One region of the Mesorhizobium sp. CA4 genome, then DNA from elsewhere that is predicted to be linked to it. Evidence: predicted binding sites of a transcription regulator. Region 1 holds the regulator's gene; the other holds the start of a gene.
What was found. The regulator PhoB, encoded in region 1, activates phosphate uptake and scavenging genes when phosphate is short. The targets are predictions, from matches to a motif close to TGTCATNNANCTGTCAT.
Positions count from the first base shown of each region.

Region 2: ppk2 (polyphosphate kinase 2) is a predicted target of PhoB. The motif match lies at 1,510-1,526, and genes of this name have one in related genera.

Region 1 is NZ_JAIUHK010000004.1:93,201-108,212, forward strand. It holds gene pstS (phosphate ABC transporter substrate-binding protein PstS) at 1-236, shown strand, start outside; gene pstC (phosphate ABC transporter permease subunit PstC) at 300-1,286, shown strand; gene pstA (phosphate ABC transporter permease PstA) at 1,290-2,141, shown strand; gene pstB (phosphate ABC transporter ATP-binding protein PstB) at 2,138-2,941, shown strand; gene phoU (phosphate signaling complex protein PhoU) at 2,962-3,669, shown strand; gene phoB (phosphate regulon transcriptional regulator PhoB) at 3,686-4,375, shown strand; gene LB528_RS04810 (ROK family protein) at 4,537-5,772, opposite strand; gene xylF (D-xylose ABC transporter substrate-binding protein) at 6,037-7,077, shown strand; gene LB528_RS04820 (sugar ABC transporter permease) at 7,224-8,576, shown strand; gene LB528_RS04825 (ATP-binding cassette domain-containing protein) at 8,597-9,397, shown strand; gene LB528_RS04830 (CHASE domain-containing protein) at 9,529-11,151, shown strand; gene LB528_RS04835 (YMGG-like glycine zipper-containing protein) at 11,249-11,494, opposite strand; gene LB528_RS04840 (hypothetical protein) at 11,693-11,860, opposite strand; gene LB528_RS04845 (sensor histidine kinase) at 11,995-13,026, opposite strand; gene LB528_RS04850 (DUF1328 domain-containing protein) at 13,201-13,365, opposite strand; gene LB528_RS04855 (response regulator) at 13,533-14,327, opposite strand; gene LB528_RS04860 (NepR family anti-sigma factor) at 14,547-14,750, shown strand; gene LB528_RS04865 (RNA polymerase sigma factor) at 14,754-15,012, shown strand, end outside.
Region 2 is NZ_JAIUHK010000024.1:64,965-79,976, reverse strand. It holds gene LB528_RS19875 (glycosyl transferase family 90) at 1-312, shown strand, start outside; gene LB528_RS19870 (aldo/keto reductase) at 318-1,361, opposite strand; gene ppk2 (polyphosphate kinase 2) at 1,624-2,544, shown strand; gene LB528_RS19860 (dihydrofolate reductase family protein) at 2,734-3,378, opposite strand; gene LB528_RS19855 (DUF86 domain-containing protein) at 3,475-3,822, opposite strand; gene LB528_RS19850 (nucleotidyltransferase family protein) at 3,822-4,118, opposite strand; gene hemB (porphobilinogen synthase) at 4,168-5,199, opposite strand; gene LB528_RS19840 (DUF2066 domain-containing protein) at 5,424-6,236, opposite strand; gene LB528_RS19835 (enoyl-CoA hydratase/isomerase family protein) at 6,400-7,443, shown strand; gene LB528_RS19830 (DUF6163 family protein) at 7,440-7,862, shown strand; gene ldtR (transcriptional regulator LdtR) at 8,164-8,679, shown strand; gene LB528_RS19820 (murein L,D-transpeptidase) at 9,154-10,407, shown strand; gene LB528_RS19815 (hypothetical protein) at 10,479-10,670, opposite strand; gene glyA (serine hydroxymethyltransferase) at 10,760-12,073, shown strand; gene LB528_RS19805 (hypothetical protein) at 12,180-12,767, shown strand; gene nrdR (transcriptional regulator NrdR) at 12,911-13,390, shown strand; gene ribD (bifunctional diaminohydroxyphosphoribosylaminopyrimidine deaminase/5-amino-6-(5-phosphoribosylamino)uracil reductase RibD) at 13,393-14,520, shown strand; gene LB528_RS19790 (riboflavin synthase) at 14,582-15,012, shown strand, end outside.

The DNA.
Region 1 (15,012 bases):
CCGAATCCTGGCCGATGACCTCCGCCACCTGGATCCTCGTCTACAAGAAACCCGACGACGCGGCGGCCATGACCGAAGCGCTCAAATTCTTCGCCTGGTCCTATGCCAAGGGCGACGAACTGGCCTCCAGCCTGGACTACGTTCCGATGCCGGACGCGGTCGTGAAGAGCGTCGAAGAGATGTGGAGCAAGGACATCGTCGACGCGAACGGCAAGCCGCTCTACTCCGGCATGTAATTATCGCGGAATAAGGAGGGCGTCTTTGGCGCCCTCCTGTCTCTTTCGAAATGCGAGGGGCTAATGACGGCCGTTTCCGAAGCTGCGACATCATCCGCCATGCGGACCAGGGAAGCGACGGTGCGCCGCTTCGCCCTCACCGACATGCTCTTCCGGACGGCCACGCGCCTTTCCGCCATCCTCGTGCTGGTTCTCCTCGGCGGCGTCGCGATCTCGCTGATCGCCGGTTCGTGGGAGGCGCTGTCGAAGTTCGGATTCTCCTTCCTGACCACAGAAGCCTGGAACCCGGTCACCGAGAATTTCGGCGCGCTTGCGCCCATCTACGGCACCATCGTCACCTCGGCCATCGCCATACTCATCGCCGTGCCGATCGGCATCGGCATCGCCGTCTTCCTGACCGAGCTTTGCCCGCGCCCGCTCAGGCGACCGATCGGCATTGCGGTCGAACTGCTCGCCGGCATTCCCTCGATCATCTACGGCATCTGGGGCCTGTTCGTCTTCGCGCCGTTCCTGCAGACGACGGTCCAGCCCTTGGTCATCTGGCTGTTCAAAGGCATCCCCGGCCTCAACAGCCTCTTTGCCGGTCCGCCCTACGGCATCGGCCTGCTGACTTCGTCGCTGATCCTTGCCATCATGGTGCTGCCCTTCATCACCTCAATCACCAAGGACGTGTTCGACACGGTGCCGGCGGTGCTGAAGGAATCGGCCTACGGCATCGGCTGCACAACCTGGGAAGTGACCCGGCGCGTGACCATTCCCTATACCCGCGTCGGCATCATGGGCGGCGTCATGCTGGGCCTCGGCCGCGCGCTCGGCGAGACGATGGCCGTTACTTTCGTCATCGGCAACGCGCACCGCATCAGCGCCTCGCTGTTCGCGCCGGGCACGACAATCTCGGCGACTATCGCCAACGAATTCACCGAAGCCGATGGCAACCTCTACACATCCTCGCTGGTGTCGCTCGGCCTGATCCTGTTCATCATCACCTTCATCATCCTCGCGCTCGCACGCTGCATGCTGTTGCGCATCGATAGCCGTACGGGAGCCTGACCGATGTCGACGGCCCAATCGCTTCACCAAAGCCGCAAACGCAAGAATGCCGTGATGATGACGCTGTGCGTGACCGCAGCGGGCATCGGCCTGGCCTGGCTGGCGCTGATCCTCGGCGCTCTGCTCTACAAGGGGCTTTCCGGGGTGTCGCCGGCCGTGTTTACGGAAATGACGCCGCCGCCCGGCGATGCCGGCGGCCTGCTCAACGCCATCTACGGCAGCATCGTCATGACGATCATCGGCATCGTCGTCGGCACGCCGATCGGCGTGCTGGCCGGCACCTACATGGCCGAATACGGGCGCTTCTCACGCCTTACGACGATCGTGCGCTTCATCAACGACATCCTCTTGTCGGCGCCGTCGATCATCATCGGCCTGTTCGTCTATGAGCTGCTGGTGCGGCCGATGGGGCACTTCTCGGCGATCGCCGGCGCCGTCGCCCTGTCGATCCTGGTGATCCCCGTGGTGGTGCGCACCACCGAAGACATGCTGAATCTCGTGCCCAACGCGCTGCGCGAAGCCGGTACCGCCATCGGCGCGCCGCGCTGGGTGGTGATCCGCTCGGTCGCCTACCGCGCGGCGCTGTCCGGCATCGTCACCGGCATCCTTTTGGCGATCGCCCGCATCTCCGGCGAGACGGCGCCGCTTCTCTTCACCGCGCTCAACAACCAGTTCTGGTCGAGCAATCTCAATGCCCCGATGGCCAGCCTGCCGGTGACCATCTTCCAGTTCGCTCTCAGCCCTTACGAGGAATGGCAGCAGCTGGCCTGGACGGGCGCACTCATAATCACCCTGACGGTTCTCGGGTTGAGCATCATCGCCCGCAGCCTAACCGGACGCAGAGAGGACAGATGAAACCGATGTTGTCCACCGACCTGAACGCAGCCGAGACGACCGTCGAGAAGGCCAAGATCGAGGTCAAGAACCTCAATTTCTACTATGGCCAGTCGAAAGCGCTGAAGGACATCAACCTGTCCCTGCCCGAGCGCAGCGTGACGGCCTTCATCGGCCCGTCGGGCTGCGGGAAGTCGACGCTGCTGCGGGTGCTCAACCGCATCTACGAGCTCTATCCGAAGCAGAGCGCCGAGGGCCAGGTGCTGCTCGACGGCAAGAACATCCTCGACCGCTCGCAGGACCTCAACCTACTCAGGACCAAGATCGGCATGGTGTTCCAGAAGCCGACGCCGTTCCCGATGTCGATCTACGAAAACATCGCCTTCGGCGTCAGGCTCTATGAGAAGATCAGCAAGGCCGAGATGGACAGCCGCGTCGAGCAGGCGCTGAAGCGCGCGGCACTGTGGAACGAGGTCAAGGACAAGCTCAACGCCAGCGGCCTCAGCCTCTCGGGCGGCCAGCAGCAGCGCCTGTGCATCGCCCGCACCGTGGCAGTGAAGCCCGAGGTCATCCTGCTCGACGAGCCGGCCTCGGCGCTGGATCCGCTGTCGACCGCCAAGATCGAGGAACTGATCGACGAATTGCAGGTCGACTACACGATCGTCATCGTCACCCACAACATGCAGCAGGCGGCGCGCGTGTCGCGGCAGACGGCGTTCATGTATCTGGGTGAGCTGGTGGAGTTCGACCGGACCGAGAAGATCTTCACCTCGCCCCGCGAGAAGCGCACCCAGGACTACATCACCGGCCGCTTCGGCTGAGCTCATACGAGGACATCATCATGGCCGAACATACCGTCGCTTCCTTCGACGAAGATCTGAGGCAGATCAGCCGGCTCATCAATGACATGGGCGATCTCGCCGCCTCCATGGTCGGCGCATCGACCAGGGCGCTGCTCGAGACCGACAATGCGCTGGCGCAGCGCGTCGTCTCCGACGACGCCATCATGGACGCGCGTCAGCGCGAACTCGACGACCGCGCCATTACGCTGATCGCCAAGCGCCAGCCGATGGCCGATGATCTTCGCAACGTGGTCGGCTCGATCCGCATGGCGGGTGACCTCGAACGCATCGGCGATCTCGCCAAGAACATCGCCAAGCGCGTCGGCTCGGTCGGCGTCAGCGCCGCGCCGCGCGACCTCACGCATTCGATCGATTCCATGGCGCAGATGGTGCTGATCCAGGTCCAGGCCGTGATCCAGGAATATACGGTGGGCGACGCCACGGCGCTGGCCAAGCTTCGCAACGACGACGAGCGCATCGACGTCAAATACACATCCGTCTTCCGCGAGCTCCTGACCTACATGATGGAAGATCCGCGCAACATCACCGCTTGCACGCATCTTCTGTTCTGCGCCAAGAATCTCGAGCGCATCGGCGATCATGTGACCAACATCGCCGAGAACGCCTACTATGTGCTGACCGGCACGCAATTGCCCGCCAACCGCCCCAAGCAGGACGAGACGGCAATGTCGGCGCCGGCGGCCTGACAGGGGTAACTGCCAGATGATCGCGCCACGCATCATGGTGGTGGAGGACGAGGAGCCGCTGGGGGTGCTGCTCCGCTACAATCTCGAATCCGAGGGTTACCAGGTCGAAGTGGTGACCCGCGGCGACGAGGCCGAAATCCGCCTTCAGGAAAACGTTCCCGACCTGCTCGTGCTCGACTGGATGGTGCCGGCGGTTTCCGGCATCGAGCTCTGCCGGCGTCTGAGGATGCGGCCCGAGACCGAGCGGCTGCCGATCATCATGCTGACGGCGCGCGGAGAAGAAAGCGACCGCGTGCGCGGCCTCTCGACCGGCGCCGACGATTATCTGGTCAAGCCGTTCTCGACGCCGGAGTTCATGGCGCGCGTCAAGGCGCTGCTGCGCCGCGCCAAGCCGGAGGTGCTGTCCAGCGTGCTCAAGGTCGGCGACATCGTGCTCGACCGCGAGTCGCACCGCGTCTACCGCAAGAAGAGCGAGATCAGGCTCGGCCCGACCGAGTTCCGCCTGCTCGAATTCATGATGCGCCACCCCGGTCGCGTGTTCTCGCGCAGCCAGCTGCTCGACAATGTCTGGGGCGAGACGATCTATATCGACGAGCGCACCGTGGACGTCCATGTCGGACGCCTGCGCAAGGCCGTCAACAACGGCCGCATGCCGGACGTCATCCGCACCATCCGCGGGGCGGGTTACGCGATCAGGGAAGATTAGGGGGATACGCCGAGATTCAGGTGAGGCCGGCCGGCGAACGGCGACTTCCTGCGCCTCCGGTACTCACGTGCCTAAGGTACGCTCCGTTCCGGTTCTCGGAACCCACCATTCTCGACTCGGCCTGACCTGAATCTCAGCGTATCCCGGCATCTGGCTCGCCGCTATTCGACGTGCTTGCCCGCTCTTGCCTGGCCTCCCGGCGCGAAAATCTCCTGGTCGACGAAGGTCAGCGCGCGCATGGCGCAGCCTTCGCGGATCAGCGGCAGTTCGTTCGGCTCAGTGTCGAAGGAGATCGATTCGGAGTGCTGGCCGCCGGCCGTCTGGGCGATCGCCTCGCGCAGCGCCGGTTCGATCAGGTCGAAGGCGGCCGCGCTGACGCCGACCATGGCGACGGGCGCCGGATCGATGAGGGCGAACAGGCTGCCGAGGCTGAAGCCGAGCGCCTCGCCGGCCCGGCGATAGGCCTCGCGCTCGGGGCCATCCTGCTGACGCGCCTTTGCGGCAAGCGCGCGCATGTCGGCGTCGCCGACATCGGTCGGCGTGGCATCCTCGCTTATGCCCATGGCGCTGCGCCAGATGGCATAATTGCCGGCATAGGCCTCGACGCAGCCGCGGCGGCCGCAGCGGCAAAGCGCTCCGCCCGGACGATGGATCATATGGCCGAACTCACCGCCCGAGGAATGCGTGCCGGTGAACAGCGCGCCCTTCAACACCAGGCCCATGCCGATGCCGTGCGACAAGAGGATGGCGATGAAGTCGTCGCGATAGCGCTCGGGATCGCGCCACTGCAGCGCCACCGCCATCATGTTGCAGTCGTTCTCCGTGGTGGCCGGGATGCCGAATTCCTTCTCGAGGAGATCGGCAAAGGGGATATCGGTCAGCGGCGTGATCGGCGACCACAGCATGGCGCGTGAATGGGTATCGGTGATGCCCTGAATGCCCATGGCGATGCGGGCGACGCTGCCCACGTCGAGGTCGGGATCCTGCAGCCGGCGCCGGACAATCGCCATGCATTCGCCGATCAGCTCATCGCGCGGCATGACGAGCGTGTCCAGGCGATGCTGCTCCTCGGAAACCACCTGGCCGGCATAGTCGATGACGGCAACCGACAGGAAGTTCAGCGACAAAACCACGGTCAGCACCGCGGCGGCTTCGGGGTTCAGCGCCAGGCCGACCTGCGGCCGGCCGCGTTTCAACGCCGTCGGCTCGCTGGCCTTGCTTTCGGCGAGGATGCCCTCCTGGATCAGATCGGCGGAGATCGCCGAAATGGTCGAGTGGCTGAGCCCGGTGGTGGCGGCAATCTCCGTCCGCGATGGCTGGCCGGCGCGGCGCACCGCCGAAATCACCATGGCGCGGTTGCGCCGGCGCAAATCGTCGTGACGGATTCCGACCGACATTGTCCTGCACGTCCTCCCGGTCATCGCGGCCTTGTGATGATGCCATGGCCTGTCGCTGACACGCTAGGGATTGTGGCAGAAGCCAAGGTCCATGTCATTATTATTGCGGACGTCGAAAAAATGCCTGGACCCATCAAAACCCATCAAAATCGCAGTTGACAGGGTCGTTTTGCTGGACCAATATTTTTTTGAGGCTCGAAAAAAAGCCTCTGTGCCGGCCTTCGGGCCAGTCAGGGTCGCGCCGCACGGCGCAGGGAGGATATCATGAAGAAATTCGCAGCCGCCATTCTGGCGGGCGTTGCCATGTCGCTGACGCTGGCGTCGGTCGCCGAGGCGAAGGACAAGGTGATCGGCGTGTCGTGGTCGAATTTCCAGGAAGAGCGCTGGAAGACCGACGAAGCCGCGATGAAGGCCGCCATCGAGGCCGCCGGCGACAAGTATATTTCGGCCGACGCGCAGTCCAATCCGGGCAAGCAGCTGACCGACGTCGAAAGCCTGATCTCGCAGGGCGCCAACGCGCTGATCATCCTGGCGCAGGATGCCTCGGCGATCGGTCCGGCGGTGCAGAAGGCGCTCGACGAAGGCATCCCGGTCGTCGGCTACGACCGCCTGATCGAGAACAAGGACGTGTTCTACCTGACCTTCGACAACAAGGAAGTCGGGCGCATGCAGGCCCGCGAGGTGTTCAAGGTGAAGCCGGAAGGCAACTACGTCTTCATCAAGGGCTCGGGCTCCGATCCGAATGCCGACTTCCTTTTCGCGGGCTCCATGGAAGTGCTGAAGGACGCGATCGACAGCGGCAAGATCAAGAATGTCGGCGAGGCCTATACCGACGGCTGGCTGCCCGCCAACGCGCAGAAGAACATGGAACAATTCCTGACAGCCAACGACAACAAGGTCGACGCGGTCGTGGCGGCCAATGACGGCACTGCCGGCGGCGTCGTCGCGGCGCTGACGGCGCAAGGGCTGGCCGGCACCGTGCCGGTCTCCGGCCAGGACGGCGACCATGCGGCGCTCAACCGCATCGCGCTCGGCACGCAGACGGTGTCCGTGTGGAAAGACGCGCGCGAGCTCGGCAAGAACGCCGCCGAGATCGCTTCGCAGCTCGCCGATGGCAAGAAGATGGGCGACATCGCCGGCGCCAAGGACTTCACGACGCCTGGCGGCAACACCGTCAAGTCGCTCTTCCTGACGCCGGTCGCGATTACCAAGGACAATCTCAACGTCGTCATCGACGCCGGCTGGATCAAGAAGGACGAGGTCTGCGCGGGCGTTGCCGCCGGCAGCGTCACGGTCTGCAACTAAGCCTTGCCGACATTCGATCTCACGAATTGCGCCGCGGCCTGAAAGCCGCGGGGTTTTCTCAAAAGATTGCGGTTCCGCCTCAGGCGGCTAGCTTCTAGGCTGAGTTCCGGCATCCGCCCCAGACAGCAAGCCGGCGGGAGGAAATCATGACCGACACGACGTCTACCCAACCGGCGGACACCGCGCGCGCGTCGGAATTCGGCACTGTGGCCCGGTTCCTGAAGGCGACCGAGCTCGACACCCGCATGCTGGGCATGATCGGCGCGCTGCTCCTGATCTGGGTTGGGCTGCATGTGATCTCCAGCCTGCGGCTCGGCGTCAACCCGCTCGACTTCGACAGCCGCACCTTCCTCACGCCGCGCAATCTCTGGAACCTGTCAGTGCAGACGTCGGCCGTGGCGATCATGGCCTCCGGCATGGTGCTGGTCATCGTCATGCGCAACATCGACCTGTCCGTTGGATCAGCCGAAGGGGTGATCGGCATGGTCATGGGCTTTGCCCAGGTGCATTTCCTGGTTCGCTTTGTCGGGCTTGAGCTCGGCAACCCGTGGATCTGGGTCCTGGCATTACTGATCGGCCTGGCGCTCGGCCTCATCATCGGCGCCTTCCAGGGCTTCGTCATCGCCTATCTCGAAGTGCCGGCCTTCATCGTCACGCTGGGGGGGTTGCTGGTATGGCGGGGCGCCGCCTGGTGGGTCACCAGCGGCCAGACCGTTGCGCCGCTCGACGCCACCTTCCAGCTGATGGGCGGCGGCCCGGCAGGCTCGATCGGCGCCAAATGGAGCTGGGCCGTCGGCATCGTCGCCTGTCTGGCGGTCATTTTCATGCATTTCAACGGCCGCGTGCAGCGCAAGCGCTTCCGCTTCCCGCTGCGCCCGGTCTGGGCCGAGACGCTGCTTGCCACGGTCACCTGCGCGATCATCCTCGGCGCCGTGTGGCTCGCCAACTCCTATCCATGGCCCGTCGGCATCGTGAACCGCTACGCCGCCGCCAACAACATCACCATCCCCGAAGGCGGGCTGTTCATCGCGCATGGCATCGCCATTCCGGTGCTGATGGCGGTTGCCGTCGGCCTGATCATGACCTTCGTCACCAAGCGCACGCGTTTCGGCCGCTATGTCTTTGCCATCGGCGGCAATCCGGAAGCGGCCAACCTCGCCGGCATCAACACGCGCTGGATCACCATGAAGGTGTTCATGATCATGGGCGTGCTGGCGACGATCGCGGCTGCGATCTCATCCGCCAGGCAGAATTCGTCCACCAATGCGCTCGGAACGCTGGACGAACTTTTGGTCATTGCCGCGGCCGTCATCGGCGGCACTTCGCTTGCCGGCGGTTCGGGCACCGTGCTCGGTGCCATGCTCGGCGCGCTTCTGATGCAGTCGCTGCAGTCCGGCATGGTGCTGCTCGGCGTCGACTCGCCGTTGCAGAGCATCGTGGTGGGCGCCGTGCTGGTCGTGGCGGTTTGGCTCGACACCCTCTATCGCAAGCGCGTGTGAGCAACGGGAGGAAAAGGATCATGGCCGACAAGACCGCTCCCGCCGGCGTTCCGCTGGTTGACATGCGCAACATCTCGATCGCGTTCGGCGGCATCCGCGCCGTCGACGATGCGTCGGTCGATCTCTTCCCCGGCGAAGTGATGGCGCTGCTCGGCCACAATGGCGCCGGCAAATCGACGCTGATCAAGATCCTGTCCGGCGCCTATAAGCGCGACAGCGGGCAGATATTCATCAATGGCGAGGAGGCTTCGATCTCCAATCCGCGCGACGCCAAAAAATACGACGTCGAGACGATCTACCAGACGCTGGCGCTGGCCGACAATGTCGATGCCGCGGCCAATCTCTTCCTCGGCCGCGAGCTGATGACGGGCTGGGGCACGCTGGACGACGTCGCCATGGAAGCCGAGGCGCGCAAGGTGATGGGCCGGCTCAATCCGCGTTTCCAGCGCTTCAAGGAGCCGGTCATCAAGCTGTCGGGCGGACAGCGGCAATCGGTAGCGATCGCGCGCGCAATCCTGTTTAACGCCCGCATCCTGATCATGGACGAGCCGACGGCGGCGCTCGGCCCGCAGGAGACGGCGCAGGTCGGCGAACTGGTCAAGCAGCTCAAGGCTGAAGGCATCGGCATCTTCCTGATCAGCCACGACATCCACGACGTTTTCGATCTCGCCGACCGGGTTTGCGTGATGAAGAACGGCCAAGTGGTCGGCACCGCGCGCACCACCGATGTCACCCAGGACGAGGTGCTCGGCATGATCATTTTGGGCAAATGCCCGCCGGGCGCCATTCCGGGTCCAGGCGCGCTGAAGATCGCGGCATAAAAACTGACAGATAGCCGGCTAATTAACGGTACGTGATGTACCAACCGCGGTGATGATTTGACCGCGCCATTGTATTGGCGGGGAGACTTGCCCATAAAGATCGTTGACCATCCACGGGCCGCATCTTTGAATTGAAGAAGCTCTTTCCGATCGTTGCCTTTGTCGCCGTCGCGCTGATCAGCCTGACGATGGCAGGGTTCGCTTATTTCGCGACGCAGGAGGCGGCTCGGATCAAGTTCGAGGGCACCGCCGATGACGCGTTGAACCGCATCGAAAGCCGCATCGACCTGCATCTGTCGCTGCTGCGATCGACGCAGGCGCTGTTCGATGCCCGCAACGGCGACATCACGCGCGGCGAGTTCAAAGCCTTCTTCACCGCCCTCGACATAGCCGACAATTTCGCGGGGCTTCGCGGTATCGGCTTCCTGAGACTGGCAAAGACCGGCGACGAGGCGGCGGTCGAACGCGATATCCTGCACGACCTGGGGTCGGAGCACCCGATCTACCCCGCGACAACCGAGCCATGGCGCGCGCCAATCGTGCTGTTCGAGCCGCTCGATACGTCCAACCAGTCGATCATCGGCTTCGACATGTTCAGCGAGCCGGTACGGCGCGCGGCGATCGAAAAGGCGATGGCCGACGACCAGCAGCATGCGAGCGGCGTTGTCCAACTCGGCCAGGGTGCCGGCGTGACGCAGACCTTCACCGGGTTCCTGGTTTTTGTGCGACTGAACGTCGAAACCGCGCCCGAGGTGATCAATGCAAGCCGCTCCTCCACGGCCGGCTTTCTCTACGCTGCCTTCCGCGCGCAGGACCTGTTCCAGGTCGCGCTCAGCCGTTCGCCGCTGCTGCCGGTCAATGTCGAGGTCTATGACGGCAAGCCCGAGGACGGCAATCTTTTGTTCCGTTCGGAGGCGCCGCCGGCAGAACGCATCGGGGCGACGCTTCTGGCGCGTCGCGATATCGTTGTCGCGGGCCGGCCCTGGACCGTGCTGTTCAGGCCGACAAGCGCCTTCGAGCCGCCGTCCTCGCGCGCCATTCCGGTGATGCTCGGGCTGTTCGGCCTCTTGCTTGCAGGGGCCATCGCGCTGGTGGCGCGCTATCAGGAGCGCGCCTATGAGGCAAAGTCGGCGCTGCACGAGGCGACCGAAAAGAGCCTGCTGGAAAAGGACCTGATCCTGCAGGAGATGAAACACCGCATCAAGAATTCGATCACCCGCGTGCTGGCGATCGCGCGGCAGACGGCCTCGCAAGCCACCGACGTCAAGGAGTTTTCGGCTTCGTTCTCGGCGCGCCTGCAGGCCATGGCCGCATCACAGGACATGCTGACGCGCTCGCGCTGGCAGAAGGCCGATCTTGGCGACCTGCTGCGCATTGAACTTGGGCAGGTGTTCGGCAAGGATCTTCCCGAAGGGGTGTTGTCGGGGCCTGAGGTGCTGCTCGACGAGACGACGACGCAAGCGCTCGGGCTGACCTTCCACGAACTCGCCACGAACGCGCTGAAATATGGCGAAGCCGGCAGTTCGGTGGGCGCCCTCAAGGTCGACTGGAGCATTGAAGGGCGCGGTCGCGAGCGGACGCTGCTTTTGAATTGGCGCGAAACGGGCCAGAAGGACTTGGAAGCACCGGCCAAGACCGGCTTCGGCACCAAGCTGATAGACCTCAATGTCACACGCGAATTGCGCGGCACGATCGCGCGTAACTACCGCGACGATGGACTGAAGGTGGAAATCAGGATCCCGCTGGCAGTGTGAGCGCCAAAATTCCGGAGCGGGCGAATCATTAGCTGGACGTTTTCGAATTGAAAAAACAGGAGGCCGGCAGCCGGCCTCCGGTCCTTTCCGTACTGAACTAGTTGCAGCGAGCCCGGTAGGTCGTGCCGTCACGGTGGCGATACACGCACCAGCCGTTGCGCAGGTTGCGGACCAGAAGGCCCGACCCGGCACCGACGGCCGCGCCGATCAGCGCACCCTTGCCGCCGCCGACCAGGCCGCCCACACCAGCGCCGATCAGGCCGCCGCCGACGACGTCCTGCTCGGTCGTGGTACAGCCGCTGACGGCGACCACGGCAACCATGGCAATGATCATCTTCCGCATAGAATTGCTCCTCACTTTTGTCCTCACTTTCGGCAGTGCCACCAGCCGTTTAGCATGAAAAAACACGCTTTGCCTGCCAGATTTCACTGTTGCCTAACGCAGCCTTTTCGGGGCGCGCGCCATCCGACGCGACAAGCACGCCGGAGACCCCCAGGGATGCGATCAGCGCTTCAAAGTTCTGTCTTGATCCTGCCCGGGTCAGAACAATTGCCAGGCCGCGACCAAGGCCATGGCGGCCAGAAGCGCAAACGCGCCCATGCGGGGCGAAAAATGCGACGATCGCGGCGCCGGTGGCGGCTCGGCTTCCTGGAAGCCGCTCATGGAGATGCGGGCGGCCTGCTCCAGCCTGTTCATGTCCGGAACCATCGTCAGTCTCCCAGGTCGCGCCGGCGCGGACGGGTTTCCGGCGCATTGTAGCCGGGAGTACAGAATCGAACTTTATGGTGAACAGCCGGTTAAAGCCCGTCACCGGAAAAGCTGGAACGCCATCGGCGGCACGATCAATCCGTCTCGAAGTTCCCTTGCGGAACGGTGAGGCGATATTCGATCCGATCCTCGCCGATTTCCAGCGTCGCGGAACCGTTCAGCGACATCGGCACGACGCGTTCCAGCGCCACGCTGCCGAAGCGCTTCTCATTGCGCCGCGCGTCGCCGACCGTTTCGGTCCAGGTCAGCAAAAGCTTAGGCGAGGTTCCGTTTTCGGGATCGAGCCTGGCGCGCACCTCGACATGGCCCTCCGGCCGGGACAACGCGCCATAGCTTACGGAATTCACGGCCAGCTCATGCATGGCCAGGCCGATATGCAGGGCAGCGTTGGGATTGAGATAAGGATTTTCGCCCATGAACCGCAGGCTTTTAGCCAGATCGCTGCTATAGCGGCCGACCTGGCCGGATACGAGTTCCCGCAGTGCGGCACCCCGCCAGTTGGAGGAAGTGACCAGATCCTGCGAGGAAGCGAGCGATTGCAGGCGGCCGCGGAACCGCGCCAGGAAGTCGCCAAGCGTCTCCGTATAGCGCCCGGTCTGCGTGGCGATGCTCTGGATAATGGCCAGGAGATTTTTCGATCGATGGCTGACTTCGCGCAGCAATGCCTTCAGCGTCTGCTCGCGGCGTTTCTGCTCCGTCGTCTCCACCATCGTGGTAACGACGCCGAGGACGTCGCCGGCTTCCCCGCGGTCGGCGTCGATCCAAAGCTGGAACCAGCGGACGCCATGGCTTCCCGGAATGCTGAGCTCGAGCTGATCCGCATTGCCGGACTCGATCACCCCGAGTTTGGCGGCTTGTATGCGCTCGGCCTGCGCCGGCGAAAGCAAATCCTTGCCGTCGGCCGTTTCGGACGCCCAGGGCGCGTTCATATTACGCGCCCAGACAGTCTTCATCTGCCGGTCTTGGTAGAGAACCGAGATCCCGGCATTGTGCAGAGCATGAAGCAAGGCCCGCCCGACTTGCATCCCACTCTCCGAGGAATGCATCGCGATCACTTCGCCGTTCTGCTTCTTGCCGCCGTCTTTCGTAAAACCCTCGGAAGGCATTGGAAACATCCCGCGCTAGTCCATGAACGGCTCAATCCGCAAACTGGTTCCGCCCGAGTGACCTCCCGAAATTCGCAGTGCTCTTCAAAAGCGGTCCGCCGGACGGTGCTCTTTCGAGGCGCCGCCCGGCGGTGGCTGGAAACCGTTTGAGGGGTGCGGCTTCCAGTGTTGCGGTCAAGCTCTCCTGAAGAGGGCGGCGATGAGCGAGATCACCAGGAAAGCGAGGAAAATGAAGAACAGAATCTGCGCGATGCCCGCCGATGTACCGGCGATGCCGCCGAACCCAAGCGCACCAGCGATGATCGCAACTACGAGAAATACGAGCGCCCAGTACAGCATGATGCGTCTCCTTCTTCTGTCGGGGAAAGAACGTGGCTCGGTTTCGTTTGTTCCACCATTTGCCGAAAAAGACGATCCCTTGAAGGGCTTTTCAAGTCGCAAACAGGGACGCGCCACACGCGGCGAAAAGCCTCGCCTGGCGGTCCAAGAGCTTAGCTTCCGCAGGCTCAGGCGGCGGCTTTGGCCTGGCGGTCGAAGAACAGAGCTTGGCTGATTAAAGCTTTGACCATGTCCGGATTGAAAGGCTTTGTGACCAGAAAGGCCGGCTCCGGGCGCTCGCCGGTCAGGAGGCGTTCCGGAAAGGCGGTGATGAAGATCACCGGCACCGGTGTCGAGGACAAAATCTCGTTGACGGCTTCGATACCCGAGCTGCCGTCGGCGAGCTGGATGTCGGCCAGGACCATTTTCGGCCGCGTCCTGCCGAACAAGGCCACCGCCTCGGCATGGGTGCGCGCCGTGCCGACCACGCGGTGGCCAAGACTTTCGACCATTTCCTCGATATCCATGGCGATCAGAGGCTCGTCCTCGATGATCAGCACGTCGGTCGCCACCTGGCGGGAAATCTCGTTGCTTGCCTGGGCCAGCAGCTCCGAGAATTCTTCTTCCTCGACGTCGAGGATTTCAGCCGCCTCGTCCTCGCTGAAGCCCTCGACGGCAACCAGAAGGAAAGCCTGCCGCGGACGGGGCGCGAGCGCATTCAGATTGGCCGCAGCCCGCTGCTCCCAGGCGGTCTGTGCCTGTTCCTGCGGCACGCGGATGGCGACGGAGGTGAACAATCTGGCGAAGACCTTGTAGAGCGCGATGCGGTCACTCGAGGCTTCGGGGAAGATATTGGTGTCGGCGATAATGGCTTCTAACATCGCGGCGACCAGCGCGTCACCGCTCTCCTGCGAGCCCGTTACTGCCCGCGAGAAGCGGCGCAGGAACGGAAGATGCGGAGCGATGGTAGCTGACAAACTCATTATTGACGTCTCCCTCAGATGACGTTGCATTTTCGAGACTAAACCGACTACGCACCCCGGATTTCAAACGCAGGCTTCCGGAAAAAGTTCCGCCGGCTTGGGAACTAAATTACAAGGCGGGCGTTTCGGGACTTCGGGATGGGCAACCAGACGAGGGGTTCCGCTTGCGTTGTGGTTTGAAGCTGAAGAGCGGTTCGGGTGCTGGAAACTAGGGCTAATATGAAAGAAATGTCAAAAAAACAAATGCCTGATGCCGTAAGCAGGCATCGGAACGGGGATGGCAACCCGCTGGGGGCAAACTCCGAAATCGCCCGTAAGCTCAAACAGTATTATGACGAGCTGGTCTCGGACCGTGTACCGGACCGTTTCGCTCAGTTGCTCAGCCAGCTGGAACAGGCCGAACCTGCCCAGAAAAAGGACTGAGGCATGGCGGCCGTATCCCAGAGCTTCAAGACCGAGCTGCTCGGCGCGATTCCGAGCCTGCGCGCTTTCGCCGTGTCGCTGACGCAGAACGCCGATCGGGCCGACGACCTTGTCCAGGAAACGCTGGTCAAGGCGTGGGACAAGCATGAAAGCTTCCAGCCCGGCACCAATTTGAAGGCATGGCTGTTCACCATCCTGCGCAACGAATTCTATTCGCAGATGCGCAAGCGCGGCCGCGAAGTGCAGGACAGCGACGGCATCA
Region 2 (15,012 bases), on a different contig from region 1:
ATGAGCTCCAATTCGCTCTGCCTGATGCCGGAACCGACCTACGAAACCTGGTTTGCGGAAGCCCAGGTCGAGCCCAACGTTCACTATGTGCCGCTGCAGCCGGATTTCTCTGACCTGGTCGACAAGGTAGCCTATTTCGAAAAACACCCCGCCGAGGCCGGGCGGATAACCGCCGCCGCCAACGACTATTGCCGCAAATTCGGCAATGAGCAGGACGAGCAGGCGATCTCGCTGCTCGTCCTCTATAAATATTTCGTGCTGAGCGGGCAGATTAAGCCCGACGCGGAAGTCTGGCGCTTTATCGCCGGCTGAGCGTTTTAAGCATGAGAGCGGTCGAGCACCTTGTCGGCGGGCCCGAAACGGTCCCTGGCCGTGAACTGCTGATGCCAATAGGGATAAAGCACCGGCGGCCGGCTGACCTCATCGAGGCGCTGTCGCTCCTCTTCGCTGAGCGACAGGCTGGCCGCGGCGAGATTGTCCTTGAGCTGTGCCTCGTTCCGGGCGCCGATCACCAGCGCGCTTACAGCCGGACGGCCGAGCAGCCAGGCAAGCGCCACCTGCGCCCCTGAGACGCCGCGTGCCTTGCCGATGTCGGAGAGCACGTCGACGATGCGCCATAGACGATCCTCGTCGCGGATCGGCGGTTCCGTCCAGCCGCCGATCTGGCGCGCGGTCGGGCTGTCGCGATGGTATTTGCCGGAGAGCAGTCCGCCCGCCAGCGGGCTCCAGACCAGCACGCCGACGCCTTGGTCGACCGAGATCGGCAGCAATTCGTATTCGGCTTCACGCGCTTCCAACGTGTAGTGGATCTGCTGGGTGACGAACCGGGTCTGATGGCGGTTGTCGCTGACAGCAAGCGCCTTCATCACCTGCCAGCCCGACCAGTTGGAGCAGCCGATGTAACGGATCTTGCCCTGGTTGACCAAGGTGTCGAGCGCCGCGATCGTCTCCTCGACCGGGGTGAGCCCGTCCCATTGATGGACGAAATAGACGTCGATGACATCGGTCCTGAGCCGTTTCAGGCTTTTTTCGCATTCGCGGATGAGATGGTGACGCGACAGGCCCTCGTCATTCGGGCCGCTGCCTATGCGCATGCGCGCCTTGGACGCGATCAGCACATCGTTCTTGCGCTTGCCGCCAAGCGCCTCGCCGATGATCTCTTCCGACAATCCATTGGAATAGACGTTTGCGGTGTCGATGAGGTTGATGCCGGCATCGATGCAGGTGTCGATGATGCGCCTGGCCTCCGCGAGGTCGGAATTGCCGACGGCGGCGAACGGACCGGCGCCGCCGAAGGTCATGGTGCCAAGCGTCAATGTCGAGACTTTCAAGCCGGATTGGCCGAGCGTGCGGTATTCCATGTCGGTCCTCGCAATTTGTTTGAAGAAGCGCCGTGGCGAGCGCCGGAAAGAGGCAAGGGGATTTGTAGGACAATTCCCGCCGCTTGTCGCCCCGCTATCGATACGGGTCGATCACATATCTGCTATATCGACTTCGCTGCCGGTCGATTGCAATAAAACCGTCATTGCGCCTCTGTATCTCAGTCGGCTTAAGGAATGTCCGTTCGGCGCCGGCGCGGCATTCCGAAGCGATGATGGCTGACAGGCAGGACGGAGTTGCGCGATGAATGAATTGAAACCGAATTCCGGGGCGAAGGACTGGCTCGAAGCCGAACTCGAGGACACGCTCGACGAAGACTATGAGCTGGAGATTTCCGAACCGGCGCTCTCGCTCGAAATCGCTAAGATCTACAAGAAGTCGCATCCGCCTTCCATGGAGCGCATGACCTATTTCCGCGAGCTGCTCAGGCTGCAGTCGGAACTGATCAAGCTGCAGTCCTGGGTCGCCTACCACAAGAAGAAGCTGGTGGTGATCTTCGAGGGCCGTGACTCCGCCGGCAAGGGCGGCGTCATCAAGCGCATCACGCAGCGGCTCAACCCGCGTATAGCCCGCGTCGTGGCATTGCCAGCGCCGACCGAGCGTGAGAAGTCGCAATGGTATTTCCAGCGCTACGTGCCGCATCTGCCGGCAGGCGGCGAGATCGTGCTGTTCGACCGCTCCTGGTACAACCGCTCCGGCGTCGAGCGCGTGATGGGCTTTGCGGATGCCGATCAGGTCGAGGAGTTCTTCCGCGACGTGCCTGAATTCGAGCGCATGCTGGTTCGCTCCGGCATCACGCTGGTGAAATACTGGTTCTCGATCACCGATGAGGAGCAGCAGATGCGCTTCCTGATGCGCATCCACGATCCGATGAAGCAGTGGAAGCTCTCGCCCATGGACCTGCAGTCGCGCGTGCGCTGGGAGCAGTACACCAAGGCCAAGGAAGAGACCTTCGCCCGCACCAATATTCCGGAAGCTCCCTGGTTCATCGTCGAGGGCAACGACAAGAAGCGGGCGCGGCTGAACTGCATCGACCATCTGTTGCAGCAGATGCCCTATGAGGAGGTACCGCATGAGGACATCACGCTGCCGGAGCGCGTCTTCAACCCGGAATACGAGCGCCAGGTCCTGCCGCGCGAACTCTACGTGCCGGAGAAGTATTGAGCGCCATTTTTCCTTCTCCCCGTTCCACGGGGAGAAGGTGCCCGAAGGGCGGATGAGGGGCGGCGCGGCGCGGGTGGTTGGCCCTAATTCGCCATCGATAGCTTATCACCAATCTCAAACGGCAGCGCTGCCCCTCATTGCCCTGCCGGGCATTTCTCCCCGTATAGTGACGGGGAGAAAAAGCCATGTCTACGCCCGTCCAACCATCACATGCGTCGCATCTGAGGTCGCCACCTGTTCCGTGCACCGGTACCCCAGCTTCAGCATGTCGAGGCCGTTGAAGAGGTGCTCGCCCGAGCCGAGCAGGACAGGCGAGATCGCCAGATGCATCTCATCGATCAAGCTCTCCTGCAGGTATTGCCGGACGGTCGAAACGCCGCCGCCGACGCGCACATCCTTGCCGCCGGCCGCTGCCTTCGCCTGTTCGAGCGCCGAATGGATGCCGTCAGTGACGAAATGGAAAATCGTGCCGCCTTCCATCTCGATCGGCGCGCGCTTGTAGTGCGTCAGAATAAAGGTCGGCACGTGGTAGGGCGGGTTGGCGCCCCACCAGCCTTTCCAATTGTCGTCCGGCCATTCGCCGCGGCTCGGCGCGAACATGTTGCGGCCCAGGATCCAGGCGCCGACATTCTCAAAGCTGCGCACGGCAAACTCGTTATCTGTATCCGTGGTCCCGCCATCCTTGCCGATCATCTGGTGGAAGGAGCGGGTCTTGATCATCCATTTGTGCAGATTTTCGCCACCGACGCCGAGCGGGTGTTCAAGGGTCTGATCAGGACCGGCGCCGTAACCATCGAGCGACAGGGTGAAAGCATTGACACGCAGCTTGGACATGGCTGCCTCCTCATCTGATTGCAATTTGCAAGCGGTTATGGCGTAGCCTGGCTGATTGCAGAATGCAAGCGGAATTTTCTAGCCATACTTGCGAATCTATTGGTCGGCAGCGTCAAGAATGCGTTCAACGGCAACGCGTAGTGCCGGCAAGTTGTCTGTCACGACAGTCCAGACGATGGCATCGGAAGTCTTATGATATTCATGACGCAAAATGTTGCCTATGCCGCGGACCTGCTTCCATGGGATTTCTGGAGCAAGAGCCGTCAGGTCGTCTGGGAGGTGCCGCGTCGCCTCGGAAATGATCTCGATTCCTCGCTCGACGCCGTGGCGCAGCAGCCAGTCACCACGGAAATCTTCCAATGTCTTGCCGGCTGTGGCGTTAGCAATGCCATCCAGAGCCGCAATGATCTCTGCGAGGATCGGCTTGATCCGACGTGGTGCCATCAAAATACGCGCACCGCCGATCGTTCGATATCCGCCTTCAGCATTGGATGAAGGCTGTCCCTTGTGGTGATGTCGATTTCGGTCGACATCTTCTCTTCCAGAAATTGTTTGATGCCGACGAGATCGATCAAGGAAAAACGCCGCGACGGATCATAGTCTATGAAAAGATCAAGATCGCTGTCCGAATGCGCATCGCCGCGCGCGGCCGACCCGAACAGATAAAGCGATACCGCGCCCATGCCCCTGATGGCATCTGCGTTCTTCCGCAACCGTTCGATGACTTCATTCCTGCTCATGGGTGCATCCTAACGAATCCCGCTAGAATTCCAAAATCGCGAAGCGAATCTAGCCCTTCAGCATCTGCGCCACCACCGGCGCAAAATAGGTCAGCACGCCGTCGCAGCCGGCTCGCTTCAGCGCAAGCAGCGATTCCAGCATCGCCTTTTCGCCGTCGATCCAGCCATTGGCGGCTGCTGCCTTGATCATCGAATATTCGCCCGACACCTGATAGGCGAAGGTCGGCATCTGCAGCTCGTCCTTCAGCCGGCGGATGATGTCGAGATAGGGCAGGCCGGGCTTCACCATCAGCATGTCGGCGCCTTCGGCGAGGTCCTGCTCGGCCTCGCGCACCGCTTCGTCCGAATTGGCGTGGTCGATGTAATAGGTCTTCTTGTCGCCCTTGAGCAGGCCGGCGGTGCCGACCGCCTCGCGATAGGGGCCGTAGAAGGCCGAGGCGAACTTTGTCGCATAGGACATGATCGCGACGTCCTGGAAACCGTTGGCGTCGAGCGCGTCGCGAATGGCGCCGATGCGGCCGTCCATCATGTCCGACGGCGCGATGATGTCGGCGCCGGCGGCGGCCTGGATGACGGCCGCGGCGGCGACCTGCTTCACCGTCTCGTCATTGACGACGATGCCGTCGCGCAGGATGCCGTCATGGCCGTGGCTGGTGAAGGGATCGAGCGCGGCATCGGTAATGATGCCGATCTCGGGCACCGCATCCTTGATGGCACGTGTGGCGCGGTTGATGACATTGTCCGGGTCGAGGATGTGCGATCCCATCTGGTCGCGCAGCGCAAGCTCGACATTGGGGAAGGTGGCGATGGCCGGGATGCCCAGCTTGGCTGCGCGCTCGGCTTCCTTCACCGCGAGGTCGACGGACAGGCGATAGACACCCGGCATCGCGGCGATCGGCTCGCGCGTGTTCTTGCCGTCGATGACGAAGATCGGCCAGATCAGGTCGTTCACCGAAAGCTGGTTCTCCTGCACCAGCCGGCGCGACCAGTCGGCTTTGCGCATGCGCCGCAGCCGCCGGCTGCCGGTGATCTCGTCGACGCTGCGCGCGCCGGCAGGCTTTGCGGGGGTGAATTTGTTCATCGCCGAAACTCTCTTTTGCGCCGGCTTTTACCACGCGTCTCCGCCGCTGACCAATGCGACACGATTGTGCCAGCGTCGAAGCGCGAGTTCCTCGCCCCCGCCAAAGGCGGGGGGAGAGGTGGCCGCGAAGCGGACGGAGAGGGGGCCTTCGCAGGGCGCTCCCCCTCTCCGTCTCGCCTTCGCCGAGCCGCCTCTCCCCATTTCATGGGGGCGAGGAAATGCTGTCAGGGTTGCCCGTGCCCCGACAGGATCTGCGCAGCGCCCCTGATCGCCACACGGAACGCCTCGTCGAAGCTGACGCCGCGCGCCTGCCAGCGATAGGTCTTGCCGCGGTCGGCCAGCCGCCAATCGGCGATCCAGCCGAGTTCCTTGTCGCTCCACACGATGCTGCCGGCGAGCGCCCGGGCCGCTCCCGCTTTTTTCGCAAGCTTGTCGAGTCTTGCCATATCGGCCTCGGAGAGCGCCCTTTCATCCAGGCCGCCAAGCTGCCCGGCCTTTGGAAAGGTGACGCGCATCAGCAGCGGACCGGCAGCATTGGCGAAGGATTCGCGCATCGCGTCGCCGCGCTGCTCGTCTTGCGTCAGCACGAAATGCCGCGAGCCCTGCTCGGCGGTCATGAAGACGGCGATCGGCGGCCGTTCGCCGAGCCAGGGCCTGCTGCCGAGCTGCGCCAGGAGCTTGTCGACGACGGCCGGCTTGTAGATGCAGGTCAGATCATGCGGCCTGTCATGCGTGCCTTGCTCGTCGTGGATCGGGATGCCTTCGAGCCGGTCGTGATAGCGGAAAGACTGGACGAAGTCGGCCGCCTTGTCGCGCAGCGCCAGCATCTCCGCCTTCTGCGTCAGCCGCTGGTCGCCCGAGACCTTGACCAGGACCTTGTCTAGGCAATCCTTGAAGCCGATCTGCCGGTTTACGTCTCCGGTGCCGGTGACGATCGTTTGCGCCTGGTAGAGCTCGGCGATTGTCGCGGCGCGGAGGGGCAGTCCCAGATACAGGAGACCGAACAATCCAACCACGAAGCGGGAAATTCCAGGCATGTCGATTTGCTCGAAACCGGTCGGGCGCGGGCACAGTGCTTTGCCGGGTACCTAACATCTGGCGTGGCCGCCCGCCAGCGCAAGAACCGCCGCCATTGACGCGTCCGCATGCCGCCTTTAGCACTTCTCTCCCCCGGCGGACGGAGAGAGAGATTTCCTGGTGATGGATTTTGGCGGAGGCGACGAGATCCGCTTCGAGCGGCTGGGTAGAGCGGGCGTGGTCACATTGACCCGGCCGAAGGCGCTCAACGCCGTCACCCACAACATGGTCAAGGCGCTTGGCAAGGCGCTGGACGCCTGGGAACAGGATCCGGGCATCGGGGTCGTCCTCGTCAAGGCCGAGGGTAGGGCGTTTTCCGCCGGGGGCGATATCCTGCACATCTATGAGGCCGGCCGGGCCGGCAAGCCGCCCGTCGACTTCTTCGCCGACGAATATCGGCTCAACGCCCGCATCGCGCGCTTCAAGAAACCCTATGTCGCACTGATCGACGGCATCGTCATGGGCGGCGGCGTGGGCATCTCTTTCCATGGCTCGCATCGGGTGCTGACCGAGAACGCGCAGTTCGCCATGCCGGAGGTCGGCATCGGCTTCTTCCCTGATGTCGGCGCCAGCCATTTGCTGCCGGATCTGGGCGGCTCTTTCGGCATGTATCTCGGACTGACGGGAAACCGCATCCGCTATGGCGACGCGCTGTGGTCGGGGCTCGCCACCCACACCATCAAGGCCGAGGATCAGGCGGGCCTGCTCGACGAATTGGCGACGAGCGGCGACGCCAATGCGGAGCTGCGCGATTTCTTCGTGCCGGCCAAACGCGAGACCGACCGCCAGGACCTGGAGGCGATCGCGCGCCATTTTTCGCAGAGCTCGCTCGCCAGCATCATCGACAGCCTGGAACGGGCAGGGGCCGACGATGCTTTTGCCGCAAAGACGCTGGCGACGCTGAAGACCCGCTCGCCGACCAGCCTCCACGTCGCCTGGCGCCAGATCAGCGCAGGATCGACGCTGTCGATGGACGAATGCATGAAGATGGAGTTCCGCATCCTCAACCGCATGCTGGCCGGCCATGATTTCTACGAAGGCATCCGCGCCGCCATCATCGATAAGGGGTCCACACCCGCGTGGCGGCCGGCCCGGCTGGATGAGGTTCGAGAGGCCGATATCGACGCTTATTTCGCGCCGCTCGGAGATGAGGAGCTCGCCCTGTGAGCGAAGTCACCTCCAGGCGCGTGGTGCTGCAACCCTCGACCACGGAGGTCATCTTCGCATGGTTCCAGCGCGTCATCGCCGGCTACTGCCTTTTGTTCGGCATTCTCTACTGGATCCGCCTGATCGGCATCTATCCGGGTGAGCTGTGGCGCTTCGACCTGATGCCGGTGCACTGGCAGGTGGCGGCGGCCATGCTCGCGGTGTTTTTTCCTTTCGCAGCCGCCGGCCTCTGGATGCTGGCGTCCTGGGGGCCGGTGATTTGGTTCATTTGCGCGGCGACCGAGACGGTGATGTATGCCGGCTTCCCCAATCTCTTCGGCCACCGCCTGCTGATCGTGATCTCCCACGCCTGCGTGGCCTTGCTCTACATCGTCTTTCGCGTCACCATCTGGCTGCAGAAGCGCCGGCTCCGCCAGTGAGCATAATGCCGAAAAAGTGTGAAGCGGTTTTCGGATGACATCATGCTCCCACCCATAAAGCCGGCCGGGGCTGGCCTTCAGGGCCGGTTTCGCAGCCCGTTTTCACTGCAAATCCGTTGGCTAAATCTTTAGGTTAATTGTTCTTGCTCGGGTGACCGATCGTTAAGCGTCTTCTGAAACCTCTTACCGGTAAGCTCTTGTTAGCCCTGGCGTTTAAGTCGAATTTTATGAGTATTCGATAGTGTCGCGATCAAGGTGAAAAACAAAAAATCACCAAGGCGACAAACGAGAGGCAAAGACAATGATCAATTCGCGTCCGGCGGCGAAGACCGCAAACGTATCCGACGATCGCCGCGAGGCTATCCGCTCGCTTTACATGGAATCGCTGCAGCTGGTGGAGCGTCTGCACCGCCGCCTGCTTGACGTGATCAAGGACGAGTTCGACCGCAACGGCCGTTCCGACATCAACGCCATACAGGCGCTGCTGCTCTTCAACATCGGCAACTCCGAGCTGACCGCTGGCGAGCTGCGCTCGCGTGGCTACTATCTCGGCTCGAACGTCTCCTACAATCTGAAGAAGCTGGTCGACCTCGGCTTCATCAATCACCAGCGCTCGCGCATCGACCGCCGTTCGGTCCGCGTCTCGCTGACGCCGAAGGGCAACGAGGTGGCCGACGTCGTCGCCGGCCTCTACGAGCGCCATGTCGGCTCGATCGAGGCGGTCGGCGGCATCAACACCGACGAGTTCAAGCAGATGAACCGCGCGCTGCAGCGCCTCGATCGCTTCTGGAACGACACGATCGCTTACCGGATGTAAGCACTTCGGAATTGGGACGGGAAGCCGCGCCGAAGAAGCACGGCCCGGGGAAAGAATATGGGCCGGCGCCGAGGCGCGCCGGTCCTTTTCTTTTTCGACGGCGGGCATCTGCGGGAGTTTGACCGTCGCTCCGCGCGCATTGAAGTTTCGCGCCTGACGGGGAGGGCGCGGAGTTCACAAGACGCGGCGGTGTCGCTGCGATGCAAAAAAGCATCGCTGCTTTTCCTTCACTTCACCGCCGTATGCAAATCGCGGGCCAAGGCCACGTTGCCGCCATAATCACGGGCAATGCGAATTGCGGGTGATGAGGGCCTGTACCCTGCGCTCCTTGGAACCTGCGTTGCGGCGGCGCGTTTCCGGCGGCCGACCGATGCGGGTCATGGTTGGCGAATTGTTAAGTTTGCCACCCCTAGAGTGCGGACAAGCCGCCCGGCAAGCGATAGAGCGAGAGCGATCAAACAAAGAATGTCTGCGATGAGAACCAGCCGCCGTTTCTTCCTTACCGGAGCCTCCGCGCTTGCCGCCGCAGTGGTCGCCGGCCAAGCGAGCGCCCAGGACGTGATCGGGGACATCCTGAAATCCTCGACGCGCGGCAACTGGGACGACCAGTTCGACGCCCGCGGCACCGACACCAATAAGGTCGCCTCGACGTTGCCGATCTTCAGCCTGCAGACGGTCGCCTTCACCGGGCAGGCGGTGGCGCAGTACCAGAACATCGTCTCCCAGGGCGGCTGGGAGCAGGTTCCGGCGACCAAGAAATTGCAGCTCGGCGACGACGATCCGGATGTCGTGCCGTTGCGCAAGCGCCTGATGGTCTCGGGCGACCTGCCGCAGAGCGCCGGCATTTCGACGGCCTTCGATTCCTATGTCGACTCGGCGGTCAAGCGTTTCCAGCTCCGTCACGGCCTGCCGGCCGACGGCGCCATGGGCAAATACACCTACGCCGCCATGAACGTGTCGGCGCAGGTCCGGCTCGGCCAGTTGCAGACCAACCTGCAGCGTCTGAAGGAAAAGGCCGGTACGCTGGGCGACCGCTACGTGCTGGTCGACATTCCGGGCGCGCAGGTCGAAGCGGTTGAGAACGATCGCGTCGTGCTGCGCCACACGGCGATCGTCGGCAAGATCGACCGCCAGACGCCGATCGTGAACTCGAAGATCAACGAGATCATCGTCAATCCATACTGGAATGCGCCGGTCTCGATCGTGCGCAAGGACATCATTCCGCTGATGCGGAAGGACCCGAACTACCTCAAGGACAGCCACATCCGCCTGTTCGCGCCGGACGGCAGCGAGGTGGATCCAATGACCATCGACTGGTCGACGGACGATGCCGCGAAATACCGTTTCCGCCAGGATCCCGGCAGCAACAACGCGATGGCCTCGGTAAAGATCAACTTCCCGAGCCCGGACGGCGTCTATATGCACGACACGCCGCAGCAAAGCCTGTTCGGCAAGCTGATGCGCTTCGATTCCTCCGGCTGCGTGCGCGTCCAGAACGTGCGCGACCTCGTCACCTGGATTCTGCGCGACACGCCCGGCTGGGACCGCCAGCATTTCGAGGCGGCGATCAAGACCGGCGAGAACACGCCGATCAATGTGGTCAACCCGGTGCCGGTTCACTTCCTCTATCTGTCGGCGTGGTCGACCGCCCCGGGCGTCGTGCAGTTCCGCGACGACATCTACGGCCTCGACGGCGCCAGCGAGCTGCAGATCAGCTCCGCCCTTTAAGCATCCGATCCAAGAAGAAAAAGGCCGCTCTCGTAGCGGTCTTTTTTGTTCAGGCCAGCCGCGGGTTTGAATCAGGGATCGAACTCGGCTTCAGGCTGGCGGGCATCGAGGCCGAGCGCGCCGAACAGCAGGCCATGCTTCGTCGTGGCGAAAGCAACGACCACACGGCGCGCAAGCTGTTCACCGAGATCACCTTCTCCGAAGCGATCCTCACGGGCCGCGAACCGCCGGGTGTGGTTGTCTTGGCGCAAACCGGCCAGCAAATTTCGCGCCGCAAACGTGGCGGCACGAAAACAACTGTGTTAATGGCGCGGCCACCTCGCAGACCTCCGGCCCCAAGGGAAAGCAAGCCATGTCAAATGCAGCGGCAGCCTCCGCCAAATTCGAATCTTTCTTCGAGACCACGCTTGCCGACGCCGATCCGGAAATCTTCGGCGCCATCCGCAACGAACTCGGTCGCCAGCGCCATGAGATCGAGCTGATCGCTTCCGAAAATATCGTGTCACGCGCCGTGCTCGAAGCGCAGGGCTCGATCATGACCAACAAATATGCCGAGGGCTATCCGGGTAAGCGCTACTATGGCGGCTGCCAGTTTGTCGACGTGGCCGAGGAACTGGCCATCGAGCGCGCGAAGAAGCTGTTCGGCTGCAACTTCGCCAATGTCCAGCCGAATTCCGGCAGCCAGATGAACCAGGCGGTGTTCCTGGCGCTGCTGCAGCCCGGCGATACCTTCATGGGCCTCGACCTGAATTCCGGCGGCCACCTCACCCACGGTTCCCCGGTCAATATGAGCGGCAAGTGGTTCAAGGTCATCTCCTACGGCGTGCGCAAGGACGATCACCTGCTCGACATGGACGCGATCGAGAAGACCGCGCATGAGACGAAGCCGAAGCTGATCCTGGCCGGCGGCACCGCTTATTCGCGTATCTGGGACTGGAAGCGCTTCCGCGAGATCGCCGATTCGATCGGCGCCTACCTCATGGTCGATATGGCGCATATCGCCGGCCTCGTCGCCGGCGGCATACATCCGTCGCCGCTGCCCCACGCCCATGTCGTGACCACGACGACCCACAAGTCGCTGCGCGGCCCGCGCGGCGGCATGATCCTGTGCAACGACGAGGAGATCGCCAAGAAGATGAACTCGGCGGTGTTCCCGGGCCTGCAGGGAGGTCCGCTGATGCATGTCATCGCCGCCAAGGCAGTGGCGCTCGGCGAGGCGCTGAAGCCGAGCTTCAAGGCGTATGCCGAAAGCATCGTCGCCAACGCCAAGGCGCTGGCCTCCAGCCTGCAGGAGACGGGCCTCGATATCGTCTCGGGCGGCACCGACAACCATTTGATGCTGGTCGACCTGCGTCCGAAGAATGCCACCGGCAAGCGTGCTGAGGCGGCTCTCGGCCGCGCCAACATCACCTGCAACAAGAACGGCATCCCGTTCGATCCGGAAAAGCCGTTCGTCACCTCGGGCGTGCGCCTCGGCACTCCGGCCGGCACCACGCGCGGCTTCGGACAGGCTGAATTCCGCGAGATCGGCAAGCTGATCGCCGAGGTGCTGGACGGTCTCAAGGTGGCGAATTCCGACGACGGCAATGCTGCGGTCGAGGCCGCGGTGAAGGCCAAGGTCACGGCGCTGACCGATCGCTTCCCGCTTTACCCTTACCTCGGTTGATCCTTCTGCCGGCTGCCCGCCCTCGGTTGACCGGGCGCCGCGCGTCATCTTTTATCCTGCGCTTGCGCCGCTCCTCTGGGCGGCGCGGCTTTTTGGAGATCCGATGATGCGTACTTCCCGTCTCGCCGCCGCTTTGCTTGGCTCGCTTGCCGCCTTCGCCACCTCCGCCGTGATGGCCCAGGACGAAACGAAGCCGGATGCTGATTTGCCCGCCACCAATACTTTCGGCAGGTGGACCACCATCATCGATACGCTCGATACCGGGCAGGACGCGCACAAGACCTGCGCCGCCTCGACCGCGTTCCTCGACGGCAACGGGAATGCGGGCTCTCTGACGCTTTCGATCTCGACCGGCGACGCGCTGCCGCCGGATGCATATCCGACCATCATGTTCATTATCGACAACAAGAGCCTGCCGACCGGCAACAAGATCGCCGCGACCTTCGGCGACCCCGGTGTGAAGGTCGCCGCGACGGTCACCTCCAACGCGGCCGCCGGTGGTCGCCCCAGCTGGATGGTCGACAACCAGGCCAAGACCAGCCTTGCCTTGCTGCGCGCCATGCGCAAAGTCACCTCGCTCGATGTGGTCTTCGGCAAGCAGGCCGTCGCCAGCATCCCGATGGAAGGCTTCACCAAGGCCTATCGCAATCTCGGCACGTCCTGCGGGTTTTCGACCAAGGACGTCGCGCCCTGACGCTTGTTGGCCGGCCGGGCAGGGTGCTGGCAATCTTGCTCGCGCCTCGCTATCTCTGAGGTGCGAAAAGGTCTTTCCTTTGCCAAGACGGCAAAAGGCACTAAGCCTTCCGCCATCTGAGAATCGCGAACCCAAGGCTCTCCATGCGCTGTCCTTATTGCCAGTCCGAAGATACGCAGGTGAAGGATTCGCGTCCCGCCGAGGATGGTGCGGCGATCCGCCGGCGGCGGGTGTGCCCTGATTGCGGCGGCCGCTTCACCACCTTCGAGCGCGTGCAGTTGCGCGACCTCGTCGTCATCAAGAAGTCCGGCCGCAAGGTGCCTTTCGACCGTGACAAGCTGCTGCGCTCCGTCGAGATCGCCGTGCGCAAGCGCAATGTCGACCCCGAGCGCATCGACCGCGCCGTCACCGGCATTGTGCGCCAGCTCGAAAGCTCGGGCGAAACCGAAATCGCTTCAGGCGAGGTCGGCCGGCTGGTCATGGAGGCGCTGAAGTCGCTGGATGACGTCGCCTATGTCCGCTTCGCCTCGGTTTATCGCAATTTCCGCGAGGCCAGGGATTTTCACGAGCTGCTTGGCGAACTGAAGGGCGACGAGGAAAAAAGCGAAGAGGGCGCCGGCTGATCATGGCGGGACCGCAACTGGACGAGGCCGCGCAGGCGGCCCTTGATAGCCGTTTCATGGCCGCGGCCATCAGGCTGTCGCGCCGCAATGCCGGCCGCACTTCGACCAACCCTTCTGTCGGCACCATCATCGTACGCGACGACGGCGCCGGCCCGATGATCGTCGGCACCGGCGTGACGGCCGTGGGTGGCCGCCCGCATGCCGAGACCGAGGCGCTGGCCGAAGCCGGTGAGCTCGCGCGCGGTGCGACGGCTTACGTTACTCTGGAGCCTTGCGCCCATCACGGCCGCACGCCGCCCTGCGCTAACACGCTTGTCAATGCCGGCATCGCGCGCGTCGTCGGTGCGGCCAGCGATCCGGATCCGCGCGTCTCCGGCAAGGGCTACGCCATCCTGCGCGCGGCCGGTGTCGAGGTGGTTGAGAAAGTTCTGGCCGCCGAGGCCGCCGAGCAGATGGCCGGCTATCTGACTCGTTCTCTGAAAAAACGCCCGGAAGTGACTCTGAAGCTTGCGCTTTCGAGCGACGGAAAGATCGGCCGCAAAGGCGCCGGCCAGGTTTCCATCACCGGCGAGATCGCGCGGCGCGATGTCTATCTGATGCGCGCCGAGGCCGACGCCATCCTGATCGGCATCGGCACCGCGCTGGAGGACGATCCGGCGCTGACCGTGCGCCTGCCCGGACTGGAGAACCGTTCGCCGGCGCGCATCGTCCTCGATCGCCAGATCCGGTTGCCGGAGACGTCGAAGCTGGTCTCGGGCGTCGACCGCGTGCCGCTCTATGTCGCTGCTTGCCCAGAGGCCGATGCGCACCGGCGGGCGTCGCTCGAACGCGCAGGCGTGCACTTCATCGGCACGGAAACCTATGAAAGCGAGATAGCCTTGCCGGAGTTGCTGGAGGATCTGGCGGCACTCGGCATGGCGAGCGTTTTGGTCGAAGGCGGCGCCAGGGTGGCCAAGGCCTTCCTCGAGGAAGATCTTGTCGATCGCATTGTCCTCTTCCAAGGCCCGGACCCCATTGGCGAGGACGGCATTGCATCGCCCATAGGCGCCGACCACATCCCGGCTGGATTTCGCAAGCTGCGTGACATGCGCTTCGGCGAGGACAGTTACGCCGAGTGGGTAAGACCATGAGCCCAAAAAGTGGGAACCGGTTTTTGGATAAGATCACGGTCGAAACGAAAGGCGCTCTCTGATGTTTACGGGAATTGTGACTGATGTCGGTACGGTTGCGAGCGTGAAGCCGCTCGCCGAAGGCATCGGCCTGCGCATCGACACCGCCTACGACCCCGAGACCATTGCGATCGGTGCTTCGATCTCCTGCGGCGGCGTCTGCCTCACCGTCACGGCGCTGCCCGAGCATGGCTCGAACGCGCGCTGGTTCGAGGTCGAGGCCTGGGAGGAGGCGCTCAGGCTGACCACTGCGTCGAGTTGGAAATCCGGCACCCGGATCAATCTGGAACGGGCACTGAAGATCGGCGATGAGCTCGGCGGCCACATCGTTTCCGGCCATATCGACGGCACCGCCGAGATCGTCGAGCGCAAGGAGGAGGGCGATGCCGTGCGCTTCACGCTCGAAGCGCCGCGCCATCTGGCGAAGTTCATCGCGCCGAAAGGGTCGGTGGC